DNA from 2 places in the Halomonas sp. A020 genome. Region 1 is predicted to be linked to the other one. Evidence: predicted binding sites of a transcription regulator. Region 1 holds the regulator's gene; the other holds the start of a gene.
What was found. Region 1 encodes FNR, which switches genes on or off when oxygen is low (the NO sensors DNR and NnrR bind a similar motif). Its sites were predicted from a motif close to TTGATNTANATCAA; they were not measured.
Positions count from the first base shown of each region.

Region 2: FRH_RS12750 (OmpW family outer membrane protein) is a predicted target of FNR. The motif match lies at 1,755-1,768, and genes of this name have one in related genera.

Region 1 is NZ_AP022850.1:478,293-484,359, forward strand. It holds gene FRH_RS02195 (heavy metal translocating P-type ATPase) at 1-1,210, shown strand, start outside; gene ccoS (cbb3-type cytochrome oxidase assembly protein CcoS) at 1,207-1,425, shown strand; gene FRH_RS02205 (sulfite exporter TauE/SafE family protein) at 1,422-2,117, shown strand; gene hemN (oxygen-independent coproporphyrinogen III oxidase) at 2,281-3,708, shown strand; gene fnr (fumarate/nitrate reduction transcriptional regulator Fnr) at 3,767-4,516, shown strand; gene ttcA (tRNA 2-thiocytidine(32) synthetase TtcA) at 4,506-5,414, opposite strand; gene FRH_RS02225 (DNA polymerase III subunit epsilon) at 5,490-6,067, opposite strand, start outside.
Region 2 is NZ_AP022850.1:2,729,052-2,735,118, reverse strand. It holds gene putP (sodium/proline symporter PutP) at 157-1,656, shown strand; gene FRH_RS12750 (OmpW family outer membrane protein) at 1,854-2,480, shown strand; gene FRH_RS12745 (YqcC family protein) at 2,551-2,883, opposite strand; gene FRH_RS12740 (DUF3549 family protein) at 3,169-4,212, shown strand; gene FRH_RS12735 (RimK/LysX family protein) at 4,265-4,705, shown strand; gene rimK (30S ribosomal protein S6--L-glutamate ligase) at 4,745-5,653, shown strand; gene FRH_RS12725 (hypothetical protein) at 5,742-6,067, shown strand, end outside.

The sequences.
Region 1 (6,067 bases):
TCGGGCCTTTGCCAGCCGCCCAAGGCTGGCCCAGATGGCAGCGCGAATGGCGCACCTATTCGTTCTACGCCTACTGGTGGTCACCGCCTGTGTCACCGTGGCGTGGTGGTTCATCGACCCGTCCCGTATGCTCTGGGTGCTGCTGTCGGTGCTCGTGGTCACCTGCCCGTGTGCACTGGCGCTCGCCACCCCAACGGCTCTCACGGCAGGGCATGGTCAGTTGCGCCAACGCGGCGTCCTGATCACCCGAGCCGATGCTATTGAGTCACTTTCGAACGTGACACGGGTGATTTTTGATAAGACCGGCACGCTGACCCGTGGCGAGATGCAGCTCACCCAGACGCATCCGTTAACCGAGCAGAGCAGCGAACGGCTACGCGCGATCGCTGCCGCACTAGAAGCTCACTCCGAGCACCCGATTGCCCGCGCTTTTCGACCGTATAGGGACGCCACGCTGCAAGCGCGGCAGGTCAAAAGCGTTACCGGCAGCGGACTGGAGGGCATACTCGACGGCGCTACATGGCGCTTGGGCAAGCCCGATTTTGCAACGAGCCAAACACTCAGCACGCCTGGCCGCGGTCAGTGGCTACTACTTAGCGAAGACGATGCACCACGCGCCTGGTTCAAGCTCCATGACGGTGTCCGGGAAGACGCTGCGCACACCGTTGCCGCCCTACAAGCGAAAGGGCTTACCGTGGAGCTACTCTCCGGCGATACCCAAGAAGCGGTAGAAAGCTTAGCCGAGCAGCTCGATATCCCCGTATGGCACGCGGGCAAGTCACCGGAAGGCAAACTCGAGCGGCTGCGCGAGCTACAGGCCCAAGGCGAGCGCGTGGTGATGATTGGGGATGGCATCAACGATGTGCCGGTCTTGGCCGGCGCCGATGTGGCCATTGCCATGAACGGTGCCACCGACTTGGCGCGTACCCGCGCCGATGCGGTCTTGCTCAGCCCACGTTTGATGCGTATTTTCGAGGCCATCGAGATTGCCAACGCCACGCGACGCATCATGCGTCAAAACATGATCTGGTCGGTGTGCTACAACTTCTCTGCACTGCCTCTGGCTGCGATGGGGTTGGTACCGCCCTGGCTGGCGGCCATTGGCATGTCGCTCAGCTCACTCGTGGTCGTGGGCAATGCGCTGCGCTTGACCCGCTGGCGTAGCTCGACCGTTTCCCAGGCAGCTCCCGCGAGACCGGTGACCGCATGACGATTCTCTATTTATTGATTCCACTGTCGCTGATTTTGCTAGGGCTCGCAGTGTGGGCCTTCTTTTGGGCGGTGAAGAATGACCAGTTCGACGACTTGGAAGGCCCTGCCCATCGTATTCTGTTCGACGACGATGAGAACGATCTCACCCCCGAACAGCGCGCCGAGCGCAAAAAAGGCACCAAGCCACCCCGTGACCGTGAGCCACCGCCGTGAACCCGACCGGACTTGACTTGCCGCCACTGCTGGCAGCCTTCGTATTTGGCTTGATGGGGGGTGCCCACTGCATTGGCATGTGCGGCGGCATCATGAGTGCGCTCACCTTTGCCGTGCCACCCAGCATGCGACACCCTGCCCGTATGGGTGGATTATTGCTCGGCTATAACCTAGGGCGCATCATGAGCTACATGACGGCTGGCGCTTTGGTAGCCGGACTAGGCACCTTGATCTCACTATCGCCTCAGGCGCGTCTCGCGCTACAGGTCGTCGCGGCGGTGATGCTGATGTTGATGGCGCTGTATATCGCTAACTGGTGGAAAGGCTTATTGAAAGTGGAAGCGATAGGGCGCAGGCTTTGGCGCCATATCGAACCCATCGGCAGGCGCTTGATGCCCGTCGTGTACCTGCCCCAGGCGTTTGCTTTAGGCGCCCTGTGGGGCTGGCTACCCTGCGGATTGGTCTACTCGATGCTTGCTTGGAGCCTAGCCATTGCCGATCCGTTACAAGGGGCGCTATTGATGGGTGCCTTTGGTTTGGGCACCCTGCCCGCGCTGCTTGCGACGGGCCTAGCGGCACGCCAGCTCAGCCACTTGATTCGCCACCGTGCCACGCGCAGTATCGCCGCGCTGACCATCATCAGTTTTGCGCTGTGGCAGCTCTGGACGCTGTTCTCCCCCACCGGGCACTGAACCTATCGGCGGGCCGCACTTTCTCACCTTTCTAACTAGCTTAGCCGCTTCGGCATGGGCTTTTACGCCATTGCTTGATACAGCTCAACGCATTGCGCTACCCCCTGGCGTAGCATGAACGCATCCGTTCACTCGCTTGTTCTGTTACACCGGAGCGTTGCCTATGCCCGTTCATGCTACTGCTGCCCACGCCCAGACCACTTCATCAGTGGCTGAGGCCACTGCATGGGACGACGCCCTGATACGTCGTTATGACACGAGCGGCCCGCGCTATACCTCTTATCCGACAGCGCTGTCGTTTCACGACGGCTTCACCGCCGACGATATGGCCCAGGCACTAGAACGCAGTAACGCCAGCCAAAAGCCACTGTCGCTCTATGTCCACGTCCCATTTTGCCGCAAGATCTGCTTCTACTGTGCGTGCAACAAAATCGCTACGAAAAATACGTCGCTGGCCGAGCCCTACCTGTCTCGGCTAGATCGTGAGATGGTGCTCACGTCGCGCCATTTAGATACCCAACGACCGGTGCAGCAACTGCATTGGGGCGGCGGCACGCCGACGTTTCTTACCTTGGCGCAAATGAGCGATTTGGTCGACCGGCTTGATGCCCGTTTTGGGTTATCGAACGCGCCAGATCGGGACTATGCCATTGAAATTGACCCACGCGAAGCGGATGTCTTTACCCTGCGACATCTCCAATCGCTAGGATTTAACCGCCTAAGCCTTGGCGTTCAAGATCTCGATCCGCAGGTTCAAGCGGCGATCAATCGCGTGCAGCCCCGGGTGCTCACCGAAACGCTCATGGACGAAGCGCATCGGCTCGGCTTTCGCTCGCTCAACCTCGATTTAATCTATGGCCTTCCCTTTCAAACCGAACGGCGTTTTGCCGAAACGCTTCGTCAGGTCATCGAGCTGGGACCAGCACGATTATCGGTCTTCAACTACGCCCACATGCCAGCCCGCTTTGCGCCCCAGCGACGTATCCAGTTGGCCGACCTGCCCAGCGCCGATGAAAAGCTGGCCATGCTGCACACCACTATCGAGATGCTCACCCAGGCGGGCTATGTGCATATTGGCATGGACCACTTTGCACGCCCCGACGACAGCTTGGCCCAGGCGCAGCGCAACGGCACGCTGCAGCGTAATTTTCAAGGCTACTCCAGCCACGCCGAGTGCGATTTGATCGGTTTGGGCGTATCCGCCATTTCTCGGGTCGACGATATTTACGCCCAAAACCCTACTCAGCTCGCCCACTATGAAGCCGCCTTGGATGAAGGTAGGCTGGCAACGATAAAAGGACTACGCTTAAATAAGGATGACCTAATAAGAAGAGACGTCATCGAGCGGTTCATGTGCGATATGGCCATTGATCTCGACGCGATCGGTCAGCGTTGGCATATCGATGCGGCAGACTACTTTGCCACTGCCTTCGAGCGACTGGCGATCGCCGAACGGGATGGCCTCGTACAGCGTGAGGGCCTTCGGCTGAGCGCCACGCCGATCGGGCGATTGCTCATTCGGCATTTGGCCATGGCCTTCGACACTCACTTACAACGTCAGGATGGTCAGCGCTACTCGAAGATCGTGTGAGCGCCTTGAGCCGCCTGCCCCCTGTGCCTATGATGGCGAAAGAAGAAGGGAGACTCCTATGCCATATCCTGCCAGCCAACGACGTTCACTGCTGCAAGAGGCGCGCTGCCAGACGTGTAGTCTAAGCTCGCTGTGCTTACCGCTCGCCTTGGAGCTCGAGGATATGAGCCAGTTCGATGCGATCATTCGCCGCCGCTCGCCGTTGAAGAAAGGCGAACCCCTGTTCCGCCAAGGGGACGCTTTCACCAGTGTCTATGCGGTGCGCTCGGGTAGCTTGAAGCAGGTCACCAGCGAAGGCAACGGCCATGACCAGCTCACCAATTTCTTTCTACCCAGCGAACTAGTGGGTTTGGACGGCATCGACGAAGAGCACTACCCCGGCACGGTGATGGCTCTGGAAACGACGACGGTGTGCGAAATTCCGTTCGACCGCCTGGACTCGCTCTCCGAGGAGCTGCCCGAGCTGCGCGGCCAGCTCTATCGCAGCATGAGTAAAGAACTGCGCGACGATCGGCGAATGATGCGTCTACTGTCGCGTAAGACCGCGGATCAGCGGCTGGCGAGCTTTTTGATTACGCTCTCTGATCGCTTCCGGCGGCGGGGCTACTCGCCATACAGCTTCCGCCTATCCATGTCCCGGGCCGATATGGGTAACTACCTGGGCCTAGCGGTCGAAACGGTCAGCCGCATTCTTAGCCGCTTTCAGCAGCAGGAGGTCGTGGCCGTCTCAGGGCGCGAGGTCAATATTTTGGACATGCAGCGCCTCATTACCCTGGCAGAAGAGGAGGCGCCAACGATCACACGTTGAAGGCTTGGATGCGTCCTTCCATCAAGGCCGCCTGCTTGGCTTCGAGACCGGCAAAGTCGAATAGCTCGCGATCGGCAAGCTGCGAGGGTGCCACGTTGGTGACTGCTTTGAACATGCTCTCCAAGCGCCCAGGATGCTTCTTGTCCCACTCCGCCAACATCTCTTTGACGATTTGTCGCTGCATGTTCGGCTGCGACCCACACAAATTACAGGGAATGATGGGAAACGCCATCTGCCGCGAAAACTCAGCAATATCCGCCTCTTTACAGTAGGCCAGCGGGCGGATCACGATGTTTTTACCGTCATCCGAGAGCAGTTTCGGCGGCATGGCTTTTAGCGTACCGCCGAAGAACATGTTCAGAAACAGCGTTTCTAGAATGTCTTCGCGATGGTGGCCGAGGGCAATCTTGTTCGCGCCGATCTCTTCGGCAAACCCATACAGCGAGCCGCGGCGCAAGCGCGAGCAGAGCGCGCAGGTGGTTTTACCCTCCGGGGTTTTCTCCTTTACCACCGAGTAGGTGTCACGCTCGAGAATGTGATACTCCACCCCCAGCTTATCCAAATACTGGGGCAAGACGTGCTCTGGGAAACCAGGCTGTTTTTGGTCCATGTTGACCGCCACCAGCGAAAAATCGACCGGCGCGTTGCGTTGCAAGTTGCGCAAAATCTCCAGCATCGTGTAGCTATCTTTGCCGCCGGAGAGGCACACCATGACCCGATCGCCATCCTCGATCATGTTGTAATCGATGATCGCGTTTCCCACTTCGCGCCGCAGGCGTTTTTGCAACTTGTTGAATTCACGCTTCTGCTTGGCATCCTGCAGCTCGTGCTGCGTGGCGGTAGGCTCGTCAGACGCGCTGTCTGACAAAGTAGGGTCAAAGTAGTCAGGTGATAACATGGTCGTCGCACTGCCGGTGGGTAAAGGAGCAGTATGTATTCTAACAACACTCCGAAGCTCTACCCAATACAAACCCTAGGCGGTCAGGGCGATCTCGCGCTGCAAACGTAGATACAGAAGTGCACTCGCGGTGGCTTCGCTGGTCACGCTAGGCCAGATCAGCCGTGGCAGCCGCCAACGGGTCAGCGCCTCGCCAAGCGATTCGAGGGTATCGACCTGCGGATGCAGCCGCCGTAGCTGTCGCCCGTGCAACTTGGCAACGTCGACCTGGGCGTTGGGTAAACCGAACCCCAATACGCGTTTGAATAGCCCGTTGAGCGGCTCGATCGTGCGCTCTAACTGCCAACCAACGAGCGGCCGATTCTCGATGAATTCGGCCAGCTCTGTCAGGCATTCGATATCTGGGGAGCGCGGGGTATCCGTCGCGTGTAACTGCTGATGGCGGCGCAGGGTGGCAGACACTGGCACGGGAGATTCTGACAGTGTGGCCCACCAGATACGGCTAGTGTGCACACGCCGCGGACTGAGCACGACGGCCGCCACGCTGACGACATTGGGCTGACCGTCACTCACCTGGCAGGCCATCGCGACGGACTCCTCGCCCATGTACGGCTGAAATAGCCACGCGTAGGGCGAATCGGCCCATCGGCGTC
Region 2 (6,067 bases), 1.7 Mb from region 1:
AAGAGCGACTCAGGATTAACAACAACAAGGCTGCTGATGGCCGCCATGGCCTGGCCAACGCAGCCCCTGTCGACGCTCGCCGTGTACAAAAGGGTCAGCACCCGCAGTCGCTTTTGTACTTATCGTAGCGTCGTCCTCACAAATTGGAGAAGTTTCATGGCTACAGGTGTCTGGATTAGCTTATTTGGTTACTTTGCGCTGATGATCGCCATTGGCGTGTACGCAATGCGCAAATCCACGTCTTCTTCTGAAGACTATATGTTGGGGGGGCGAACTCTTAGCCCACAGGTCGCCGCACTTTCCGCGGGCGCTTCGGACATGAGCGGCTGGCTGCTGTTGGGGTTGCCCGGCGCCATGTTCGTATCGGGCCTCGGTTCCGCCTGGATCGGGATCGGCCTGCTGGTCGGGGCGTTCTTTAACTGGCTGCTGGTGGCGCCGCGCCTGCGTGAGCAGACCATTCACTACGGTAACGCCATCACCATCCCGGCCTTTTTGGCCAATCGCTTCCCGACCCGGGCGCTGTCACTGCGCACGGTATCGGCCATCGTCATCGTGATTTTCTTCGCCGTTTACACGGCGTCGGGCCTCGTCGCTGGCGGCAAGCTGTTCGAAAGCGCATTCACGGGGGTTTATAACTTCGGTGACATGAGCAATTACGCCATGGGCGTGGTCATCACCCTGGGCGTGGTATTGATCTATACCGTCGTGGGCGGCTTTTTGGCGGTGAGCATGACCGACTTCGTGCAGGGCTGCATCATGATGTTGGCGCTGATCATCATGCCAGCCGTAGTACTGTTCGGCGAAGGCGGCGGCGGTTTCTCCCAGGCCTCCGAAACGCTGAATAGCGTTGACCCCACCCTGCTCTCTTGGACGACCGGCTTGACCTTTATCGGCTGGCTGTCAGCGGTTACTTGGGGCCTTGGCTATTTTGGTCAGCCGCATATCATCGTGCGCTTCATGGCCATCCGCTCACAAAAGGATGTGCCCATTGCGCGCAACATTGGCATGGGATGGATGCTGGTATCGCTCATTGGAGCCGTTTCTCTGGGCTTGGCAGGTCGTGCGTTTGCCGTTCGTAATGGGCTGGACGTACAAGACCCAGAAACCATCTTCATTATTCTAGCCAACCTGCTGTTCCATCCGTTGATCACCGGCTTCCTGTATGCGGCGCTGCTGGCGGCCATCATGAGCACCATCTCTAGTCAGCTGCTCGTCTCCTCTTCCTCGCTGACCGAGGATTTCTATCGTCTCTTCCTGCACAAAAATGCCACTGAGCAGCAGTGTGTGGCAGTGGGGCGGGTCTGCGTCGTGCTGGTCGGTATTGTGGCAGCCTTTATTGCCTCTGACGAAAACTCCCAAGTGCTGGGTCTGGTCAGTAACGCCTGGGCGGGCTTTGGTGCAGCCTTTGGCCCGCTGATCATCTTGTCACTGATGTGGCCACGTACTAACGGTGCGGGCGCGGTAGCCGGTATGATCGTCGGCGCAGTAACCGTCATGGTATGGATTGCACTGGGCTGGAACGGCTCCTTCATGGGTGGTCCCGGCGTGTATGAAATCATTCCAGGCTTCATCGCCTCGTTCATCGCCATTCTGGTCGTCAGCAGCGTGACGGCAGACGCCGGTGAGTACAAGCATATCGACCGTCAAGAAGCGTAACCCAAGATAGGATGCAATAAGCTCAGCGGGGCAACCCGCTGAGCTTTTTTGTGCGCGGTACTTTGTGTCGAAAGTTTCGAGCCACAAGAGCACCGCGATTGCTCCAGGTCAAGAACGCCTTCGCCCTGACTCGATACACTGTCCGCATGATTGCTAAGCAACTCACTTCCCTAAAATGAACGGTCAGGAGCGACGCCATGCGCCTTTTATCACTTCCCACCTTACTCGCCACTGGGTTTGCCGCTGCCACCTTGGCCATCAGCAGCCAAGCCATTGCCTACGGTGCCGGCGACTTTTTCACCCGTGTAGGGGTCGCTAAAGTAGCCCCCAAGAGCGACAACGGCTCGCTGGCAGGCGGTGCCTTCGCAGTGGATGTTCAGGATAAAACCGACTTCGCGTTCACCTTGGGCTACCGCTTCCACGATAAGCTGGGCGTCGAGCTGCTGGCCGCACTCCCCTTTGAGCACGACATCCAACTCAACGGCGAGAACCTCGCCTCTACCAAGCACCTGCCGCCGACCTTAACCTTGCAGTACTATCCGTTGGGCGGAAGCGACGCTCGCGTACAACCCTACGTTGGCGCAGGCATCAATTACACACGCTTCTCCGATGAGCAGCTAGCGATTGGCGAACTCGATCTCGACGACTCCTGGGGCGCTGCCGCCCAAGTTGGTTTCGACCTGCTGATCGACGAACATTGGGCATTGAATGCTGCCGCCTGGTACTTGGACATCGATACCGATGCCACCGTCAATGGTGCCGCTGCAGGCACCGTTGCCATTGACCCCATGGTCGTCATGGCAGGATTGAGCTATCGTTTCTGAAGCGACGCAGTCTCCACAAAAAAATGCCCAGGGCGAGCGCCTTGGGCATTTTCGTTGATGAGACACGCTCTTAATTCTCGGTGACGATTTGGTCGACACGCTCCACTGCTTTGACGACGAGCACTTGGTCACTGGCCCTGAGCTTCTCCTGCATCATGTAAGCCGCCACCGCCGGGGCAACGTCGCACTTGGCAGGCATGGCGGCTTTGGCATCGATTAACGCGTTCAGTCGCGCAATGAACACATAACGCACCCATTGAGGCAACGACATGGTATCGATACAGAAAGGCTGCTGGCTGGCAAACGCCGACGCCTCGGGCGTAGGGGTGCGCCATAAATTCGCGGCCTTCATGGCGGCTTCAAGCTCGAGAAGCGCGGTTTGAAGCTGTTGATGGACGCTCATAAACACCTTGGGGTTGAACAATGTTGACATCCATTATCCCAACTCTGTGGGTAAGTTGCTACTCGTACGCCTCTCTCGAAGTCGTTATTCATAGATTCACAGAAAACCTGCAAGAGGCTGTGGATAAACTATGGAAAGGTGTCGCCACCGTTACTCTCACGCGGCTTACACAACGTTGTTCAATTTTTAACCACCTAGACAATAAAGCGCGGATTAATCAGCGCTTGCGGCTGACAGTGGCAAACCAGCAAGGTAGAGTGCAGGCTTGAAAAGCGGAAGGATGTCATGCAGCCAATTCACACCCTTGATGAGTTTTTTACGCGCAGCGGTGCGGAGGTATCGCTTTACCATATGGGGCGCCGGGTCACGTCGTGTCCACGAGACGTATTGCGCGCTTTCGAGAACGCCGAGCACGCATGGCCCGAGCCTTGGCAGGGTCAGGCACGGCTCGCCATCGTATTCCGTTTGGGAGCCATGGAAGAGCCTGCCATTTGGTTCTTGGCACTGCCACTGGACGAGCAAGGCATGCTCTCGCCTGCCCAGCGTGACGGTTTCATCAACCGTCTGTTGGAAACGCTTGGGCGCAATGCCGCCGCCACCGACCTGGGCGCCGCCGACACGGCAGACGTCGATCATCTGATGAAAGATAATCCACTGGCGTTTACGCCGGACATTACTTTTCAGGCCATGCTCAATGCCCGGGCTACCCATACCCATGGCCTATCTGCCAGCCAGCACCTAGAGGCTGTGGAAGCGTATTTGAGCGGCCAACAGACGATCGACTGGCAAGCTTTGGGGCTACAAGGCATTGCCGATTACGTCGTTCGCTTGGATAACGAGACCGCAGAGGCGCTCGCCGGCCGCATTCCCGGCCTGCCGACAAGTGTGATCCACTCCCTCTGCTACTGCTTGGAGCACCAACCCTTGCCGGATGCGCTCGTCGAAGCTCTGTGCGCGCGTGGCGAGGTGGCAGCCAGCGAGGGAGATTTAGAAACGCTGTGCGCCTGCGTGCGGTCCGTTGGCAGCTCCCGTGCAGCTCTAGCAGGCGAATGGTACAGCCACCTGCTAAACGACCCGGCAGCCTGCGGCCCAGATTTGATGGCCGCCATAGCCGGACGCGGCTGGCCATGGCTAGAAGACGCCGAACGCCTTCCCAGGTTCCTACAGCGCTTGGCGGAAGACGAGCGCAGCCACTTTGCCTCCGTGGTACGCGACATTGCGTTGATTCCTCGTCTACGCTTACCCGTTATGCTTACCCTACGTGACGCGCCTGCGGGTTCCGCTATCCAGGCGCGTTTATCGGCCATGCAGTCTTCGCATAACGGCTAACAACAAACGTCATCACTATGTCTTGTTTTTCTTATATCGTCAGGAGTGCACTGTGAAGGAATTACCCTATCAGGCCAAAGCGGTCATCGGCCGCCGCGAAATGGTGACGTTACCTGAGTTAGGGCTTCACCTCTGCTGCAAAGCCGATACCGGTGCGCGCACGTCGGCACTGCACGCTGAAGAGATCGAAACCCACGAAGATGCCGACGGGCAGCTATGGGTGAGTTTTTTGACCCATAGCGGCGGACCAGAAACCCCAGCACACCGCTACCGTTTACACCTACACGACCGTCGACGCGTCACCAGCTCAAACGGCCATAGCGAGTGGCGCTATGTGATTAGAACCCCTATGCAACTGGGCGAACTGAACTTTCCGGTTGAACTCACCCTGACCGACCGTAGCAATATGCGCCACGCGATGTTGCTGGGCAGGCGTGCCATGCGCCGCCTGCTCGTCGCCCCCGGTGCCGCTTTTTTGCACGGCGAGCCTTGAACACTTTTAAACGGCAACTTTTTTAAACCGGAGCCTTGCATGCATATTGCCCTGCTTTCGCGTAATCGCAACCTCTACTCTACCCGCCGACTGGTGGAAGCCGCCGAACAGCGCGGCCACACTGCCCGGGTTGTGGATACCCTGCGCTGCTATATGAGCATCGCCTCGCACCACCCCTCTATTCACTATAAAGGCGCGGAAATCGAGCCGTTCGATGCGGTCATCCCTCGTATTGGCGCGTCGGTGACTTTTTACGGCTGTGCGGTGCTACGTCAGTTCGAAATGATGGGCACCTACGTCCTCAACGACTCGGTCGCGATTACTCGCTCCCGTGACAAGCTGCGTTCGCTACAGCTGCTCTCCCGTAAAGGCTTGGGCCTACCCATTACTGGTTTTGCTCACTCCCCTGACGACATTCCCGACCTGATCACCATGGTGAAGGGTGCCCCCCTGGTCATCAAGCTACTGGAAGGCACTCAAGGCATTGGTGTGGTATTGGCAGAAACCAACCAAGCCGCAGAGTCCGTGATTCAAGCCTTCATGGGCATGAAAGCCAATATCATGGTGCAGGAGTACATCAAGGAAGCACGCGGCGCCGATATTCGCTGTTTCGTCATTGGTGATAAGGTCGTCGCTTCGATGAAGCGACAAGCGGCAGAGGGCGAATTCCGCTCTAACCTACACCGCGGCGGCACCGCTAGCGTGATTCGCATTACCCCAGAAGAGCGTTCCACCGCAATTCGTGCAGCCAAGGCGATGGGACTGCGCGTCGCGGGCGTGGATTTGCTTCGCTCGAACCACGGCCCGGTGATCATGGAAGTCAACTCGTCTCCCGGACTACAGGGCATCGAGAGCGCCACCGGCAAGGATATTGCCGGCATGATCATCGAGCATATCGAAAAGAATGCAGTGCCTGCTCGCAAAGCACCACCCAAGCCTAAAGGCTAACGGTCAATTGTAAAAATAATCCCCATTAGGGGTGGCAAATCAACGCTGCCACCCCCACAATCTGCGTCACCGAAGGAGGTAGACGCTCATGTTTCTCGACAATCGCCAAGTGGCGATGGACAGCGTGCTGGAAGCGCTGGCCGATAGCATTGATTATTTCCAGGACAATATCGAACGCCTGCGCCCCTCGCTGCGCGATGCACTGAAGCCGCACTATACTGAGCGACTCCAACAAATGCGCACGTTGCAGGAGCTTGCCCGTGCTCACCTGAAAATGCTGCCACGGGATGCGGATGTCGAGCGGGACGATTTTCTGTGGCTGTGGAGCCGTTTGAAGAGTTTCGTGGGCAACGATAGCCAAGTATTGATCAATGAGCTGTTGGAACAAGAGCGTGTACTCATGCAGGCCCTTTC